DNA from 2 places in the Virgibacillus salexigens genome. Region 1 is predicted to be linked to the other one. Evidence: a T-box and tRNA genes for the amino acid it is inferred to sense, from the RefSeq annotation. Region 1 holds a T-box; the other holds one or more tRNA genes.

Evidence for each region. A T-box is a leader RNA that pairs with one kind of tRNA and senses whether it is charged. The one in region 1 lies ahead of glyQ (glycine--tRNA ligase subunit alpha), so its partner is inferred to be a tRNA-Gly.
Region 2: it has a tRNA-Gly gene. The T-box ahead of glyQ (glycine--tRNA ligase subunit alpha) is inferred to sense a tRNA for this amino acid. The anticodon was not compared.

The regions. Positions count from the first base shown of each region.
Region 1 covers NZ_CCDP010000001.1:1,967,160-1,977,263, forward strand. Annotated here, with positions in the region: gene yqfC (sporulation protein YqfC) at 47-331, shown strand; gene yqfD (sporulation protein YqfD) at 342-1,559, shown strand; gene BN990_RS09170 (PhoH family protein) at 1,562-2,524, shown strand; gene BN990_RS09175 (HD family phosphohydrolase) at 2,656-4,737, shown strand; gene ybeY (rRNA maturation RNase YbeY) at 4,738-5,202, shown strand; gene BN990_RS09185 (diacylglycerol kinase family protein) at 5,192-5,554, shown strand; gene era (GTPase Era) at 5,801-6,703, shown strand; gene BN990_RS21875 (YqzL family protein) at 6,798-6,938, shown strand; gene recO (DNA repair protein RecO) at 6,987-7,730, shown strand; T-box leader at 7,783-7,951, shown strand; gene glyQ (glycine--tRNA ligase subunit alpha) at 8,078-8,956, shown strand; gene glyS (glycine--tRNA ligase subunit beta) at 8,958-10,104, shown strand, end outside.
Region 2 covers NZ_CCDP010000001.1:1,783,716-1,793,819, reverse strand. Annotated here, with positions in the region: gene tig (trigger factor) at 215-1,501, opposite strand; gene BN990_RS08170 (tetratricopeptide repeat protein) at 1,626-2,609, opposite strand; gene BN990_RS08165 (HD domain-containing protein) at 2,837-3,436, shown strand; gene BN990_RS23360 (hypothetical protein) at 3,630-3,755, shown strand; tRNA gene BN990_RS08160 (tRNA-Arg) at 4,050-4,123, opposite strand; tRNA gene BN990_RS08155 (tRNA-Gly) at 4,138-4,211, opposite strand; gene BN990_RS08150 (metallophosphoesterase) at 4,376-4,885, opposite strand; gene BN990_RS08145 (XTP/dITP diphosphatase) at 4,903-5,505, opposite strand; gene rph (ribonuclease PH) at 5,508-6,269, opposite strand; gene BN990_RS08135 (GerMN domain-containing protein) at 6,505-7,581, opposite strand; gene racE (glutamate racemase) at 7,674-8,498, opposite strand; gene BN990_RS08125 (MarR family winged helix-turn-helix transcriptional regulator) at 8,647-9,099, opposite strand; gene BN990_RS08120 (helix-turn-helix domain-containing protein) at 9,420-9,644, shown strand; gene BN990_RS08115 (acyl-CoA thioesterase) at 9,694-10,104, opposite strand, start outside.

The sequences.
Region 1 (10,104 bases):
CTCCTTCAAACTTTCATAAATATGAATGTGAGAGGGGGCTGCATTTGTGAAGAAACTGCAACAAGGAATCCGACCATGGTTAACAAAATATTTTGCACTTCCTTCAGATGTGGTACTTGAACTTCCTAGAATCACTGTGATTGGCCAATTGCATGTATATATTGAAAATCATAAGGGATTGGTTACATATTCGGATACAGAATTAAAATTAAGAGCAAATAACGGTTATATCCAAGTAACAGGATCAGCCTTTGTATTAAAGATGATGCTACCTGAAGAGATCTTACTAGAAGGAACAATAAGCGATATAAAATTCTTACCCGATGGATAAGGAGGAGGACATGAAGTATATCCAAGAATCAGCATTAACTGGTTATGTAACAATTGCAGTTACTGGGGAAAAACCGGAGTTGTTTTTCCAGCATTGTACAAGCTATGGGATACGTGTATGGGATGTCAGAAAAACCAAAAACGATGTTTGCGAGGGAAATATAAAGGTAAGTGATATAAAGCAAATTAAACAATTAAGAAGAAGAACACAATATAAAATCAGATTTAAACAACGAAAAGGCTATCCTTTTTTTATACGTAAATTACTTGGAAAAAAGGAATTATTGCTGGGATTCTTCTTAAGTATTTTACTAATTTTATTTCTATCCAATATTCTATGGGAAGTTAAAATAACGGGAGTACCTAAAGATATTGAAGAGAAAATTAATAAGCAGTTAAATCAATATGGAATTCATCCTGGAACATGGATATTTTCTTTAGAGTCACCGAAAGAAATTCAACAACAATTATTAGATGATGTTCCTGAATTATTATGGGTAGGTATTGATCAAAAAGGGACAACCTTCTATTTAGAGGGAGTTGAAAAGGTTGTTGTAAAAGAAGAAGAAACACCTGGTCCTAGAAATCTAATTGCCTCCAAAAAAGGGATTATCAAAAACATGTATGTAACAAAGGGTGTTCCTCAGGTACATGTTAATGACTATGTAGAACCGGGAGATCTTTTAGTATCTGGAAATATGGGTGTGAATGAGGAAGCAGAACGAGAAGATGATGAGCATAAACAAGTAGGTTATGTAGCAGCAGATGGAGAGATAATGGCCACAACTTGGTATGAAGTGAAAGTTTCTGTTCCTCTACAAGCTAATACGGAACAGTTGACGGGAAATCAAGAAAAGAAATTTCATCTAGGTTTTGGAGATTTCCGGGTGCCTATCTGGGGATTTGGGTCGACAGAGTTTGAAAATACGCACCGAGAAATTTCAGAAGAACCAATTCGATTTTTTAAGTGGGAACTTCCTGTTAAACTTATTGAAACCTTAGTAAGTGAAAAAACGTATGATAAACAGAAAAGAACAAAAAATGAAGCTGTCGAAGCAGGGATAAACCAGGCAAAAGAAGAATTGAGATTACGGCTAGGACCAAAGGCTCGAATTGTATCTGAAAAAGTTTTGCATGAATCATTAGAGAATGGTAAAGTTAAACTAAACTTATATATGACTGTAGAAGAAAATATTGTTGAAACACAACCTTTACGTCAAGGAGATTGAGTATGCCAGAAAATCTTACTGAGATTGATTTACAACTTTCAAATCCAAATGAGGCATTAGCATTATTTGGCACAAATGACAAGAATCTTTTTCAATTAGAAGAATTACTTAACATTTCGATTGTAACAAGAGGCGAACAAGTTCGGGTGTCTGGAGATAAAGAAGCAATAGATCTTGTTCAAGACATACTATTAACGTTGCTTTCGGTTATTCGTAAAGGATTAAGCATAACTGAACGAGATGTAGTATATGCAGTCGAGTTAGCTAAAAAAGGGAAATTAAATCAATTTGAAACATTGTATGAAGATGAAATTACGAAAAATGCAAAGGGAAAATCAATACGGGTAAAAACGCTAGGACAACGCAATTATATAGCGTCAATAAAAGCAAATGATCTTGTATTTGGGATAGGGCCTGCAGGTACTGGTAAAACTTATTTAGCAGTTGTTATGGCAGTTCATGCTTTAAAAAACGGATTAGTAAAGCGTATTATCTTAACGAGACCAGCTGTAGAAGCTGGAGAGAGTTTGGGTTTTTTACCTGGAGATTTAAAAGAAAAAGTAGATCCATATCTAAGGCCATTATATGATGCGTTACATGATGTGTTAGGTGCAGAGCACACGATTCGATTAATTGAACGAGATACAATTGAAATTGCTCCGCTAGCATATATGCGTGGTAGAACGCTGGATGATGCATTTGTCATATTGGATGAAGCACAGAACACAACCCCTGAACAAATGAAAATGTTCTTAACTCGCTTGGGATTTGGATCCAAGATGGTAATCACCGGAGATATTACTCAAATTGACTTACCTAAAGGGGTTCAATCTGGTCTGCATGCTGCTAGCCATTTATTGAATGGGGTGAAGGGAATAGGATTCGTATATCTGGAACAAAATGATGTTGTACGTCATCCTTTGGTTCAACGTATCATAGAAGCTTATGAACAAGGAAATAAATGAACCAGAATGTAAGACCCTTTGTAGATGGGTCTTATTTCTGTATTTTCCTGGTTAAAAGGGGGTAGAAACAATTGTTTAAAAAGAGATTCAATGTTTCTGCATGGATAAAGAAAAGCTCTAATAAATGGCTGATGATTATTCTTTCTACTATATTACTAGCAGTATTCTTTTTTGTAATGACGATTAATAATGTACATACCGAAACGTATGAAATTGAGCGTTTTAGCAGAGCACAGGAGACTATTCGTTCGCCAGTTACGATGGAGAATGAACAAGAAACAGAACGGAAAACGAGAGAAACTGTCCAAGCAGTAGAAGACAGGTATGATATTGATCAAGAAATTACGGACGAACGAGTTGCTTATGTAAATGAACTTTTTGATGCGGTGAATAAGTTAGATCAAGATATTGGCGCTGGACAAGACAATTCAGAAGATGCTTCTTCACCACCTCTTTCAAATCAGGAAAAGGTACAACGATTAAAGCAAATCTTGTCACCAGAAATTACCGAAGGAATAAGTGATGATTTATTGTCTCAGTTAGTGGAAATCCCAGAAAATGATCGAAACAATGGAAAGAAGCTTTTCTTGGAATCGCTAACAGAAACAATGAACAATGGCGTACGAACAGAGAATACCCAGAGTGCGATCACCAGTATTAATCAAACTATTAAATATGAAGCGTTGAATACAGATATAAAAAACGTGTTAACGAGTTTAACGGAATTCGCTGTGGTTGAAAACTCCTTTTTCGATGTGGATAAAACAGCAAATGCTAGGAAAGAAGCTGCTAGTAGTGTTGACCCTGTAGTTATTAGAGCAGGAGAAATTATTGTTCGGGAAGAACAAATAATCACAAATGAGATTTATGAAAAACTGGACTTAGTAGGTGTACTAGATAAGGAACGTAATCTATTCCCCGGCATTGGCTTATCTCTACTTATTTTTCTGATTTGCTTTATCATTGCACATGAAATGAATTGGGTAGCTAAACATCATCAATTAGATCGAGGAAAAATAATTTCAATTGTACTAATTAGTATAATCATCCTTTCGTTGATGAAAATCGTTAGTATCTATACAACGCAAGTAAATCAATTATTTTATGTAATGCCAATAGCTACTGGGGCATTATTAATTAAGCAATTAATACATGAACGGTCTGCGATTGTCCTCAGTGGCTTGTACGCTATTTTAGGTAGTGTTATTTTTAATAATCAAATACCAGGATCACTTCATGTGGAAGCAGGAATCTATTTCTTTCTTTCCCAAATAGCAGCAATCATCCTCTTAATGAATGTGAAAGATCGACTTGCGATTGTTAAAGCAGGGTTAGGTATTGGTATTACTAATATGATTATTGTCGTATTATTTATATTTCTCTCGTTCGAAAAGTACGCCTTATCCGATATTTTTATCCAAACATCCTTTGCTGCGGCTTCAGCTTTTTTATCAGCCGTATTAACAATAGGGTTGCTGCCATTTTTTGAAACATCATTAGGAATCCTCTCGGACATCAAATTATTACAGTTATCGAGTCCAAATCAACCGTTATTAAAAAAACTGCTGACGGAGGCGCCAGGTACATATCACCATTCTGTTATGGTCGCAAATTTAAGTGAGACAGCATGTGAAGCTATTGGTGCGAATGGCTTGCTTGCGAGGGTAGGTGCATATTATCATGATGTTGGGAAGACTGTGCGTCCACATTATTTTATTGAAAATCAACTTGCAATAAAAAACCCTCATGATACCATTACTCCTGAGGAGAGTGCTAAAATCATTATTAATCATCCATATGATGGCGCAGAAATGTTAAGTAAACACCGTCTTCCAGAAGAAATCATTGATATTGCTAAACAACATCATGGTACATCCTTATTAAAGTTCTTTTATATCAAAGAACAAGGAAAAAACCCAGCAGTTACAGAGGATCAATTTCGTTATCCAGGACCGAAACCACAGTCGTCAGAATCCGCTATTATTAGTATTTGTGATTCAGTTGAAGCAGCTGTCCGTTCATTAAAAGAACCAACAGAAGTTAAAATTGAGGAAATTGTAACATCAATCATTAATAATAAAATGACTGACGGTCAACTTGATGATTGCCCACTAACATTAAAGGAAATAAATATAATACAACGAACGATATGTAATACATTGAAAGGTATTTTTCATTCTCGCATACAATATCCGATGAAGGAGGCAAAATAAGTGTATATTGATTTTCATGATAAAACCAACTCTGTACCGAGTGATTATATTGATATGATTCAACGCTTGGTAACCTTTGCAGCTGAAAAAGAAGGTATTACCCAAGAAGCGGAAGTATCCATTAATTTTGTGAGTAATAAGGAGATTCAAGAAATTAATCGAAATTATAGACAAAAGAACACACCAACAGATGTAATCTCTTTTGCAATGCAAGAGACTGGAGAAGGTGAAATAGACATTATTGATGAAGATTTACCGTTATTATTAGGTGATATTGTTATTTCTATTGAAAAAGCAAAAGAACAAGCAGAGGAATATAATCACTCATTAGAAAGAGAATTAGGTTTTCTAACGATTCATGGCTTTCTTCATCTTTTAGGATATGATCATATGTCAAAAGAGGATGAACAAAACATGTTTGCAAAACAAGATCAATTATTAGGTGAGTTTGGAATTGAAAGATAAAAAATGGTCGATTGGCTTTTCCTATGCTTGGGAGGGTATCGTTCAAGTAGTTAAATTGGAACGTAACTTTCAAATTCATTTAATAACGGCCCTTCTTGTCATTATTGCAGGGTTCATTCTTGGATTATCTAGAATGGAATGGATATTTATTGTAATAGCAATTGGTATTGTCTTAATTGCTGAAATGATTAATAGTACAATTGAAAGAATCATGGATTACATCAAGCCAGATATTCACCCAGCAGCCAAACAAATTAAAGATATGGCTGCTGGAGGTGTGTTGATCGCGGCAGTAGCAGCTTTTATAATTGGACTGTTTATATTTATTCCCAACATCATTGCTTTATTTTAGCTCCCTGAAGCCCCCAATTGTTGGTTAATATCCAACAATTGGGGGTAATTTATTATTGATTCACTATTTTAAGGAAAATACAAAATTTGCGTTTACAGGGTAATTATCCGTGAATTTTGTCTAGAGAAGTGCTATTTTAATAAAAGAACCAAAAGTTTTTAAAGCTTTTGTCGATTGCATGAAACAGAAGCTTATTTGTAGTATGATATGGATAAAACATTTGAAATACGTCGTGGAGGAAGCAACATGGAATATAGTTTTAAATCCGGATTTATAGCAATTATTGGTAGACCAAATGTTGGGAAATCTACATTTATGAATAGAGTGATTGGCCAAAAAATTGCAATTATGAGTGATAAGCCACAAACCACAAGAAACAAGATTCAAGGCGTGTTAACAGAAGAGCATTCTCAAATTATTTTTATTGATACACCTGGAATTCATAAACCAAAGCATCGACTTGGGGACTTCATGGTAAAAACTGCTGAAAATACGTTGAATGAAGTAGATGCTATTTTATTTATGATCAATGCTAGTGAAGGTCACGGCAAAGGGGATCAATATATTATCGAGCGTCTGCATCAAGTAAAAAGACCAGTTTATTTAATTATTAATAAAATTGATCTTGTTCATCCAGATGATTTGTTACCTTTAATAGATCAATATAAAGAAAAATATGCATTCGCAGAGATTATTCCCATTTCTGCTTTGCAAGGGAATAATGTGGATCATATGCTGGAAGTCCTCAAGAAAGATCTTCCAGAAGGACCGCAATATTACCCTGAAGACCAAATTACTGACCACCCAGAAAGATTTGTTATGCAAGAACTAATACGAGAAAAAGTATTGCAACTAACTAGGGAAGAAGTACCGCACTCGATAGCTGTTGTGCTGGAGCAGATGGAAAAAGCAGACGATCAGAAATTATATATACAAGCTACAATTGTAACCGAAAGAAAAACCCAAAAAGGAATACTGATTGGTAAGCATGGAAGTATGTTGAAAAATATTGGGAAAGCAGCTCGAGAAGATATTGAAAAATTACTAGGTACAAAAGTGTACTTAGAGCTTTGGGTAAAAGTTAAAAAGGATTGGAGAAACAAGCAAAATCAGCTATATGAATACGGTTTTCGAAGCGATGAATATTAAACATGGTAAATTTTTATACTAATTGTTTTTAGTGTTGTGGTGATTCTAAGTAGTAAGTTACATTTTCAAACATTAAAGAAAGGTGGGTTTTCTTGTGATTGATTTAACCTGGAAATTATTCAGCCAAACAGGAAACATTGAAACCTATTTATTGATGAAAGAGTTAGAAAATGAACGGAAAAATGAAGTAACCCAGCATGAAGGTCAAAAAATAACACCATTAGATACCAATTAGTAAAGAATTGAAAACGTGTAAGAATAGATGAGGCAAAGGTGAATCTATGTGCTTGAAAAAATAGAAGGTATTGTATTAAAGACAAATGACTATGGGGAAACGCATAAAATTGTCACGATATATAGTAAGAAATTAGGTAAACTTTCCGCCATCGCTCGTGGTGCAAAAAAACCGAAAAGTCGAATGGCTGCCGTAACGCAGCCATTCATCTATGCACAATTCTTTGTTTATGTTAATAGTGGCTTGAGCACTATCCAACAAGGGGAAGTTATTGATTCATTTCGAAAAATCCGAGAGGACATCATTAAAACGGCATATGCTGCATATATTATTGAACTTACGGATAAGTTACTGGATGACAAAAAGCCAGATCTAACTATATTCCATCAATTGCATGAAACCATGACTTGGATTGCTGAAAATGAGGAACCTAGTATTCCCATGATGATGTATGAATTAAAACTATATGCAAAAGGTGGGTTTGCGCCATTAGTAAGTCGTTGCAGTAATTGCGGCAATCGGAATTCTCCGTTTGTATTTTCGATTACTGAGGGTGGGTTGCTCTGCAGGGAATGTAGAAGAATGGATCCGGAAGCCATCCCGTTACCTAATGCTGTAGCTAAATTATTACATATTTTTGCAACAGTTAACTTACAGCAGGTGGGAACTATTTCGATTAAAAACGAGAATAAACGCTTGTTACGTCAACTGTTAGATGCTTATTATGATTATTATGGCGGCTATTTTATCAAGTCACGGAAATTTTTAAATCAACTGGATTTATTAAAATAAGTTGACATGACAAGGATAAATGACGTATTATTTGTACATAAAATGATACGATAACATTGCTGTGAAAAAGAAAAGTACCTTTTGTATCCTTGTAAAGCGAGTCCAGATTGGTGAGAGCTGGATGATGGAACAAAGGGGAAGGGCGCTTTGGAGCAATGCAAATAAAGTGGCTCTTTAAGAGAGCAAATAGGGTGGAACCGCGGTTGATCCCCGTCCCTATGTCCCGTTTAGAGACATAGAGACGGGGATATTTATTTGCAAAGAGCAGTTTCTCTAAGGGTTCATTCACCTTATAGGTGAAATAGCTGCTGAGAAGCGAATAATTCGTAATGGAGGATATGTGATTAATGACTATTCAAGAAATGATATTAACATTGCAAAAACATTGGTCTGAACAAAATTGTATTATTATGCAGGCGTATGATGTAGAAAAAGGAGCAGGGACAATGTCTCCAATGACATTATTACGTAGTCTTGGACCAGAGCCTTGGAATGTTGCTTATGTGGAACCTTCAAGACGGCCTGCAGATGGTAGGTATGGTAATAACCCTAACCGACTTTATCAGCATCATCAATTTCAAGTAATTATGAAGCCTTCTCCTGATAATATCCAAGAACTATACCTTGAATCCTTGAAAAAATTAGGTATTAATCCACTTGAACATGATATTCGGTTTGTGGAGGACAATTGGGAAAACCCTACTCTTGGCGCTGCTGGTCTGGGCTGGGAAGTATGGCTAGATGGAATGGAAATTACTCAATTCACCTATTTCCAACAAATAGGGGGCTTAGAAGCGAATCCTGTGGCAGTAGAGCTTACGTATGGCATTGAACGGCTTGCATCTTATATCCAGGATAAAGAAAATGTCTTTGATTTGGAATGGACGACAGGTGTAACCGTAGAGGATATCTTTTATCAACCAGAATACGAGCATTCGAAATATACATTTGAAGAATCAAATACAGAAATGCTATTTGACTTATTTACAAAATATGAAAAGGAAGCGAAAGAAACGATGGATAAGGGTTTAGTATTCCCGGCATATGACTATGTTTTAAAATGCTCCCATACGTTTAACCTCCTAGATGCAAAAGGTGTTATATCCGTTACAGAGCGTACTGGATATATAACTAGAATTCGTAATCTAGCTCGTAGTATAGCGAAAGCTTACGTTGCAGAAAGAGAACGTCTTGGTTTCCCGATGTTGCAAAAGGAGGAAAAATAAAATGACAAAAAATGCATTATTTGAAATTGGCTTAGAGGAATTACCAGCGCGGTTTATTGATGATGCAGAATCGCAGTTGAAAGAAAAGACAGAAGCTTGGTTACATGATTTACGAATTTCATATGAACAAATACGATCATTTTCTACGCCAAGGCGATTAGCGGTTATGATTAAAGGTGTGGCTGAGGAACAGACAACGATAGCAGAAGAGGTTAAGGGCCCTTCCTTGAAAATTGCCAAAGGTGAAGATGGGAATTGGACGAAAGCTGCAATTGGTTTTTCGAAAGGGCAAGGAAAGACAACGGACGATCTATATATAAAAGAGCTTAATGGTACTTCCTATGTATTCATTAAAAAACATATCGAAGGTCAAACAACTTTTGATTTACTACCTGAATTTCATAAAATAATTGAATCGATAACCTTTGGCAAAAATATGCGTTGGGGTACGCAATCGATTAGGTATGCACGTCCGATTCGATGGCTTGTTGGCTTATTCGGAAGTGAAATTATTCCGTTTGAAGTAGCGAAGGTTACCAGCAGTAACCTGACTTTTGGTCATCGTTTTTTAGGTGATAATATAACGCTAGAAGACCCACTTAATTATGAGTCAGCGTTATTGAACCAATATGTTATCGTTGATCCCCTAAAAAGAGAAGAAAAAATCCTAAAGGGAATTCATACTTTAGAGAAGGATAAAGATATTCAAATACCTGTCGATAAACACTTACTTGATGAGGTTCGTAATTTAGTGGAATTCCCTCAAGTGTTTCTTGGATCATTTGACCAGCAGTTTTTAAAGCTTCCGGATGAAGTTTTAATCATTTCCATGAAAGAACATCAACGTTATTTTCCTGTAAAATCATTAGACGGAAAGCTGCTTCCTTACTTTGTTGGAATCCGTAACGGGAATGATTATGCGATTGATACGGTGATTAAGGGTAATGAGAAAGTCTTACGTGCTCGATTATCTGATGCTGCCTTTTTCTATGAAGAAGATCAGAAGCATTCCATTGAATATTATTTAGCAAAACTTGAACGGGTTGTTTTTCAAGAAAAATTAGGTACGATTGCGAATAAAGTACAGCGTGTTACAGCGTTAACTGAACAAATAGGTAAATTCATTCATCTAAATACAGATAAAATGT
Region 2 (10,104 bases), 180 kb from region 1:
CATAAATTAATAAGTAAGGATTGACTTCTAGCTTTTATTGTTACTTAACATTAACACATACTATTACTATATGTTAATTCTTTAAATAAAGTCGCTAAAATTACAATTCCTCAAAATCGTTTGTATTAAAAATAATGGAAAACAAGGTGCGAACGCATCGCACCTTGTTTTAGTCTTTGCCTTATCTCGCATGATCTAAACCTTATAATAAGATTTAAACAGCTTTGCTGTGTTCTACAAGGAAATCAATGGCTTTTCTCATTTTTAAATCACCTTTAATTGCGTCCGTATTACCACCAAGCATTTGCTTTAGCTGCTCTACTTCTGCACCATACATAGAAGCCATTTTTTCAAGTTCTGCATCTACATCTTCTTCAGAAACTTCAAGACCTTCTTCGTCCACAATTGCTTCTAATGTAAGATTTGTTTTTACTCGTTTCTCAGCATCTTCTCTCATTTGTTCTTTCAATGCAGCTTCATCTTGACCAGAGAATTGAGAATACATTTCTAATGTCATGCCTTGCATCTGCAGACGCTGTTCAAACTCTTTTACCATTTGGTCTAATTCCGTATCCACCATTGCCTCTGGAACTTCAGCTTCAGCATTATCGCTGGCTTTTTCAACTAATGTTTCACGTTTTTGGTTTTCGACATCCTGTTTCTTCTGTTCAAGAAGTTGTTCTTTTTTCTTACTTTTCAATTCTTCTAGCGTTTCAACTTCATCATCGAGGTCTTTAGCAAACTCATCATCAAGTTCAGGAAGTTCTTTGTATTTCACTTCATGGATCTTCACTTTGAAGGTTGCTTCTTTACCAGCAAGGTCTTCTGCATGATAATCTTCAGGGAAGGTCACAGAAACTTCGGTGTCTTCTCCAGTTTCTTTGCCAATTAATTGTTCTTCAAAGCCTGGGATAAATTGACCAGAACCGATTTCTAAGGAATGATTTTCACCTTTTCCACCTTCGAAAGCTTCTCCATCAACGAAACCTTCAAAGTCGATAACAGCTGTATCTCCTTCTTCAATTTTTCCTTCTTCTTTTACAACTAATTCAGCATGATGTTCGCGTTGATGTTCTAAATCATGTTCCACATCTTCATCTGTAACTTCTACAGATTGATCTTCCACTTCAAGTCCTTTATATTCACCAAGTTTTACCTCTGGTTTAACGGTAACTTTTGCTGTAAAAACAAGTGGTTGCCCTTTTTCAATTGTGTCAATATCAACATCTGGTTGTGCTACTGGTTCAATGCCTGTTTCTTCAACTGCTTGCATATAAGCATCTGGAAGTACAATGTCAACCGCATCCTGATATAGTGCTTCTACTCCAAAACGTTTTTCAAAAATCCCACGCGGAATTTTACCTTTACGGAATCCAGGAATTTGAACATCTTTGGATACTTTTTTAAATGCTTGATCCAATGCTTTGTCAAATTCTTCAACACTTACTTCAATCGTAAGTACTCCTTCATTGCCTTCTTGTTTTTCCCATTTCGCTGACATAAAAATTCCCTCCAAAATCTATTATATCCTTCATATTTCACGTTCATTATTATATAATGATCTAAATTTACAACCATCTTATTATAACATAATTACTATGCCTTTCAAGCATTTAACGACATTCTTAGCTTTCTTCTATAATACTTTCATATAGTGTTTCACATAGTTCGATCTCTTCTATGTAATGCCTATTTTCGATAGACGATTCTTCCCTGGTGGGAGATGGAATATTTAAATACGATGAGCCCACATATTTCAATGATTCGGCTATCCATTCAGCATCTTCTTCACCTGGCAAAACCGGAAACCTTACATATAAATAATGATTTAATAGTTTAAGCAATAAGTTATATAAGGAAGGATCTTTTTGTTCCAACTCACCGATAATTAATAAAATCTGCTTAAACAAGATTTGATTATGTATATTGGGAACTTCATCTGGTTTTACATTTAATGCTGTATCCCACTTATGAACCTTCACCTTATCCTTATAGTTAATATCCTGAAGCCAAATAAATACAGCTGTTTTAATGACAGGGTGAATCGATCCCTTCATTAGCAGCGATATGACCTCTTGAGTTGGGTCACTCCTCAATTTCCGCAATTTCTCAAGCAATCGCCATTGTTTTCGATAATCCTCAGCCTCAATTGCTTCATGCAACTCATCTAAATAAGTAGCCGTATGCTCTACCGAAACATCTGCCTTCATTTTACTACTCATCTCATATAATTGCTGAAACTGCTCTTGCATCATGGATGGCACAGCATTTGATTGAAATTCATAGTCTATTTGCTTCATCAATGTATCGTATTGATTGGTTTGAAATAGAATCGTTAAATAAATATGTAAATAATGATAATAATGTTCATCCTTATGTTTTAGTAATTCTTCACATATATCTTGAGCTTCATGATGACGCCCTAATTCCATTAAGCAAATTAGCTTACCACTAATGATTTCATAGCTATCAATTTGGTAACTTAATAACTTATTTAATTTTAACAGAGCGTCTTCATATTTTTTTTCTTTCAGAGCCTGTAAACTCTCTTCTTCTAATACTGTCCTCCATTTCGGAAAAAGAATGACATTTTCTGGCAAGTTCTGCATTGTCTACCTCCTCTCATGCGTGTTTATAGTATTTAATTTTAACATACTAGATATACATTCCCGATGCAAAGAAATTTCAAACTTTAAGCTAAGATGTTCTTCCTTTAAATGGGGAATGAAACGTATCCGCATTATAGCATATAACCAGAATTCAAAGAAATGTGACGTAACGATTACATATGGCTCTAAGAGCATGGTTTGATTATAATAGGGTTAGAGGTGAGAATATGAGTGAAGCATTGAAGCAAATCTATTGGGCCATCAAGCTTGGGGAAAAATTAAAATATGAGTTAAGGCATAGCTGGCTATCAAATGGGCGACAAGAAAGTGTGGCGGAACATACTTGGCGATTATCCTTAATGGCGATGTTAATCGAACCTTACTTAGAGGAAAATATTGATTCTGAAAAGCTATTAAAAATGATCATTATTCATGATTTAGTAGAGGCTGAAGCGAGTGATATCCCTGCTTTCGATACATTAAATAACCCAAAACTCCTTAAGCAGAAACATGAAAAGGAAAGAGAAGCAATCGACCATATAAAGCAAATGTTGCCAGAACCCCTTGGTAGCAATGTTTTCGATTTATGGATAGAATTTGAAAACAAACACACCTATGAAGCAAAAGTTGCCAATGCCCTCGATAAGCTTGAAGCACAAATTCAACATAATGAAGCGGATATAGTTACATGGAAGCCCATTGAATATAAAATGAGTTTTATGCTGGATCAACATACGAATTTTAGCCCGATACTTAGTCAATTCAAAGAACTAATCGAACAAGAAGCAGAAGAAAAGATAAACAAGGCCAATCATCTATCGCCGTAGACTAGCACTAATATGTTAAAGAGAGTGATTTCTGTGTTATTGCTGGTCAGGAATATTACGAATAATGCGAAAACATTTATAATAGGAGTGAAATATGTTTAGTAGTATTTTAATGTTTCTTTAATCTTTTACAGGAAGAGGCTCCTAGCACCTTTACTGCTACTATAACAGTTTAAAAAAGGGGGTAATCAATATGACATTAGTGTTAGCTTCTTTTATTATTTCCCGAGCGGTATTATTTATAGTAGTGAAAAAGAAATATGGGAATCAGTCGAAAGCAATAAAAAATGGCAATAGAAAATCAAAATATGCGACATAGTTAAGGGTAGATCTAAGCAAGAGGTTTCATTCGTATGCATGCAACATCGAATCTTGAGCATTCAAAGCCTAATTAGCGAATGACAGCTCGAGTATAGGGAGTAGGAGTCTTAAATCTAGTATATATAAAATACTTGTATCTGGAATGATGTTGATACAGTAGGAAAAAAAGTTCCGTAAAAGATTTGGTAGGGGAATAACAGATGGTGCAGCAGGTAGACAATAAGAAAACATGCCCAAATGTGTTATTATCACAGTTGGGCATGTTTTCTACCTAATTCATATTTCTTAGTGACGTCCCAGGCAGGATTCGAACCTGCGACCCACAGCTTAGAAGGCTGTTGCTCTATCCTGCTGAGCTACTGGGACAAAATTTTTATGTATGGAGCGGGTGAAGGGAATCGAACCCTCGTCATCAGCTTGGAAGGCTGAGGTTTTACCATTAAACTACACCCGCAATTTTTATGAGATAAACGCTTATAAATTAAGTAATATGTAATGACTCGTTTTTAACGGACAAGAATCATTATATAAACTTATAGGTGGTTTGTCAATACTTTCTAGTAAATCCATTAAAAAACTCATCCATTCTTATTACATTCAATGGATGAGTTTTAAAGATTATAATTTTGCCTCGTATTGTAAGTCATCAATCACCTTACCATCTGCAGTAAAGAACTCAACGGATATCGATGCTTTTGATTCCCATTCCATTATTGCGTATGTTTTTTCTTTACGCATACGTGGAAGCCTAATGCTTCCAGGATTAATCAATAATTGATCTCCTTGTTGTACAGCTCCAGCAAGATGTGTATGGCCAAAACAAATAATTTGAGCACCTAATTCTTCTGCTCGATAAGAAACATGCATCAAATTTGCTTTCACTTGGTGGAGATGGCCATGGACAATGAAAAAGGTTAGTCCATTAATTGATAACATCTGTTCTTCTGGGTACCTTGTATCAAAGTCACAGTTCCCCATAACTGTATAAAATCCAGCCATTGGTGGTTCGTCCAAATCTAACTCCGAATCTCCGCAATGAATTCGATAATCGACATCGTGACGTGCTTTAATCTTGTCTAATTCGTCAGTTAACCCATGGCTGTCACTTAAAATAAGTACTTTTGCCATTGAAATCATCCTATTCCTTAGTATAATGATCGATTTTTACGTATGGTTTCTTCTAACTGTAAGATCGCGTTCTTACGATGGCTAATTTGATTTTTCACTTTCGGAGATAACTCTGCCATCGTTTCTTGATATCCATCAGGAATAAAGATTGGATCATAACCGAACCCATTCTTTCCACTTGGAGCAATTGAAATATGACCATTACATATTCCTTGATAAAATTGGGTTTCTGTGTTTGGCCTTGCAACTGCTAATACACATATAAACCTTGCCGTTCGATCTTTTTGTGGTACGCCTTCTAATTCAGTCAATACTTTGTTTATATTTGCTTGATCATTTTTATCCTCTCCAGCATATCTCGCTGAATAGACACCTGGCCTGCCGTCTAAAGCATCAATAATCAATCCTGAATCATCTGCAAGTACTGGCTGAGATAAGATATTGGCAATGGTTTCAGCTTTTAATGCAGCATTTTGCTCAAATGTTTCACCCGTTTCTTCTACGTCAGGCAGTTCTTCTCGTTCATTCAATGATACAGCAGCCATATCATATGCATTAAAAAATTCTTTAAACTCTGTCGCCTTGCCTTTATTTTTTGTAGCAATAATAATTTGTTTCATTATTACTCTCCTTTTTCGTCAACGAGCTCACCGATGTGATTTGCATACTCACCTAGTGCTTCACGTTGCTTTTCAAATATACGTTGCATTCCTTCATCTGCTAACTGCAACATAGCCTGAAGTTGCTTATTGCTAAACGTGGCTTCTTCTCCCGTTCCTTGAATTTCTACAAATTCACCGGAACCAGTCATTACGATGTTCATATCTACAAGTGCTTGGGAATCTTCTTGATAATTTAAATCAAGGATTTCGCTATTATCAGGTAAAACGCCTACAGAAGTTGCTGCAAGAAAGTCCGTTACTGGCATTTTCTTAAGCGTTTTATTCTCTATTAAAGTCGAAAAAGCTAATACTACAGCTACAAATGCTCCCGTAATCGAAGCCGTTCTTGTACCACCATCAGCTTGAATGACGTCACAATCAACCCATACGGTTCGCTCACCAATACTATCTAAATCAACAACTGACCGTAAAGCTCTTCCAATTAATCGTTGTATTTCCATCGTCCTGCCACTAACCTTACCTTTTGACGATTCTCGTATATTCCGTTGTTCGGTAGCCCTAGGCAGCATTGCATACTCTGCTGTAATCCAGCCCTTCCCTTGGCCACGCATGAATGGAGGAACTCTATCTTCAATGCTAGCATTGCAAATTACTTTTGTATCACCTACTTGAATCAGTACAGAACCTTCCGGATGCTGCAGGAAATTCGTTATGATTGTAATTGGTCGTAAACTGTTACGGTTTCGTTGATCATTTCTCATCTTAACTCCTCCTTCGTTCAATCATTAGCTTAACATATTTTTTATCGAAACCACTATAGAAATACATGCTATACTAATTTATCCATGCATATAGCATAAGATAATTCTTCAAACATGGGATTTGCGCTTATCCCTACGTACCCTCTTTATAATCATCTTATCTATAAGGATATTATTGCCATTTACCTTGAATAAAAGCATAAAAAAAAGAGGCTTGCTGAAAGCCTCGACCTAATTATATTTCTTCCGTAGGAGTAAATTGCTGTTTAGTTACTGGTTCCGTGTAAGCTTCCCCATTTTCATTAACTAGCTGTTCCACATTTTCAACACTTACTTGGACGGCATCGACCCCTTTAACTTCTGTCATCGTACGTACGATTGTTTCCATGACCTCATCAGAAATCACTGCCTTTTCCCCATCTTTTAAAATATCATTATTGAATTGAAGTTGTAAGATACCATCTTTCAAGGATGGCTTACTTGTTAACGTCGTCGTAGGATTAAATACTTGGGTGACATTGCTTTGTACACCTGGCCCATCAACAAGATTCTCTACTATGGCACTTAGTTCATCAGCATCTTGTTTTTGTTCAACATATTGAGTTACCGGTACATAGTAACGATTTTCATCATGTTCCGCAGGGTAAAACATCGTAACCGTTTTACTTTGCATTAAGTCAGAAGTACCTGTATCCGTAACATTGATTCCATTAGCTCTTGAGTATCCTTGGCTGATCGGTGTGCCATTAACTGGCATCTCGCTTAAGGCTTTTCCTTCCATCTGTAATTGAACGTCTTTGACATTTTCAAATTGAGTTAAGGAATAAGTAACTGCCTCAAGTATTTTCTTTTCGTCGTTCGCTTCATAGTTCGAAAATTCTTCAGATAAATTAACAATCATGGTTCCGTCTTCTTGCAGGTCAATTCCCAACACCTCTGTGCCAGCTGGTAACACTGCCTGAAATCCATTTGGCAAGATCTGCGCTACTGGACCATCTTTAACGAGATACTCCAACACTTGGGAAGCTACTTCCTTTGATTCTGGATTTGGCAGTTCTAATGTTTGGGATGCGACCATTCCATTTGCGTCCATAAGATAAAGTTCTCTTGCAACCGTTTCACTCTTTGGCTGCTCGCCTTCTTTAGCATTTTCCTTCTGTTCTCCTGATTGTGAATCTTCCAAGTTATCAACTGGTTCCGCATTTTGTGGCGGATCCATTTCTTCCTTTAATGATTGTTCCCCCTGAAAGCATCCTGCTAATATAACGGACATCGTTAATGTCCCTGCTATTAGTAATCCGCGCTTGTGCATATTTTTCCCTCCTACGATGGTTTGTACTATTATATATACGAGCCTAGAGTGAAAATAGACCAAGCAATGAAAAAAAATACAGGATTCTTTGATCAAGAATCCTGTAATTGATGTAAATTTGCTTGTTCAATTGTAACCATCTGTAAATGGGGTTCTTTAAATATACTTCTTGAAATTTCAATAAAGATTTCTAAATCGCCTGTTGTATAAAACTGATGAACCGGGTAATAATCGTCTTTATTCAACAGGTGATGCACATCTAAAATCGTACTTGTTTCTCTGGCTGTTTCTTCACTTGAAGATATAATTGTTATTTCTTCACCAACAACGGATTGAATCGTATTTTTTAATAAAGGATAATGTGTGCATCCTAATATTAAGGTATCCATTTTACTATATTGCAGTAGTGGAGATAACGTATCTTCTACTACCTCCCTGGCTTGTTGTCCTTCAAGAATACCTTGTTCTACCATTGGTACAAACATCGGACATGCCAGAGCTGATACTTCCAATTCATCTTTTATATTCTTAAGCGCATTGGTATATGCATTGCTCCTAACCGTACCTTCTGTACCAATAATACCTACATGATTGGTCTTCGTAAATTTAATAGCAGCTCTTGATCCTGGCTGAATTACTCCAATTACAGGTATATTCAAGTTTTCTTTTAACGATTGCAATGCAAATGCGGTAGCAGTATTACAGGCCACAACTAGCATTTTAATATCTTTTTCAAGTAAGAAATTAACCATTTCCCAAGTAAATTGCTGGACTTCTTCTTTTGATCTTGGTCCATAAGGGCATCTAGACGTATCACCTAAGTAAATTAATTTTTCTTTTGGTAACTGTCGCATTAGTTCATGTGCTACCGTTAATCCCCCAACACCAGAATCAATGACCCCAATTGCTTGCTTCACCAGTATCGCCTCTTCTTTGAAGTTTTGTTCTCATTACATTCAACCCCATTCCACTCTAACTTCATATAAAGTGAAATTATTGCTGAATGTATCCATTTTACATTGCACTACGGGAAATTGAAATAGCTTCTCTCTTAAAAACTTCTTATTATTTTTTGTCTACTTCTTTCATTTGTTCATGTAGATAGGAAAGCAATTCATGTAAACCTTCAATTTGTTCCTCTGAAAAGTCTTCCAATACTTCTCCTAGATATGCTTGTCGTTTCTCAATAACCTCTTGAATAATTGTCTCCCCTTTTTCCAGTACATGAATTCGAACGACACGTCTATCCTTCGAATCTCGCACTCTTTCAACTAACTTATTTTTCTCCATACGATCAACTAAATCTGTTGTCGTGCTAAACGCAAGGCTAATACGGTTTGACAATTCACCAATCGTCATATCTCCTTCTTCTAATAGCCATTGCAGTGCAACAAACTGTGGAGAAGTTATCGGGTAATTATTTAAAATCTGTCTCCCTTTTTGTTTAATAATTCCAGATATATATCGCATTCGTTTTTCAATTCGATTAATGGCGTCTGATGTTTCGTACGATCTCACAAAGTGACCTCCTACAATAATTACATGTATATAGTTATTTTACATAATGAAACAGACTCCCGTAAAGCAATATTCATTTACAATGAAACATTAGCAGTTCATTCATTTTATTCGAAGATGTATTTTTTGCTAATACAACCAAAATTACCTGCATTATTCTTCGTTTATCGGGTAAATATGGAAGGTAAAAATTCTTTTCAAAGAATTCGTTTGTACCCTGGCAAATGTACGCACCGAATCAATGATTTCACATAAGCTATATTGACTAAATAATTTCCCTTCATTCTGCAGCTCTATTGACAGCAAGGAGGGGTTAACATTTGAAGGACAACGAGTATAAACCGAAGCAATTATTAACTAAACGAGAAAAAGAAGTTTTCGAGCTGTTGGTACAAGATAAAACAACAAAAGAAATTGCCCAGGAATTATTTATTTCAGAGAAAACTGTCCGCAACCACATTTCAAATGCTATGCAAAAGCTAGGAGTTAAGGGGCGTTCACAGGCTGTAGTAGAGCTCCTTCGCATGGGGGAATTGAAGCTCTAATCAAATCGGCTTTCCATTTAGGAAAGCCGATTTAGGTTTGTGTTTTACTTCAGATTAAGGACGTTTTCATCTCATCAGGTAAAGGAACAGTTTTCCCTGTCTTCGGATCAATATAGACGAGTCTACCTCTTCCTGTTAATGAAATCTCCTCTTTATCATTTAATACCATATAATGCAGATCAATGGAGGATTTTCCTACATGATTTGCCTTAACATATACACGAAAAGATTGGTCAAAGTACATTTGTTGAATGTAGTCACATTGTAAATCGGATACAACTGGAATCGCTCCAACTTCTCCCTCTTCCACAAACAAACCTTTGGATTTCAGGAATTCAATTCGAGCCTGTTCAAAATATATAAATGGCGATGTATTATTCACATGACCGAATAAGTCTGTCTCTGAAAAGCGGACTTTTATCGGTATGAAAAATAAAAAAGAGGCTCGCCATGTTTCTAG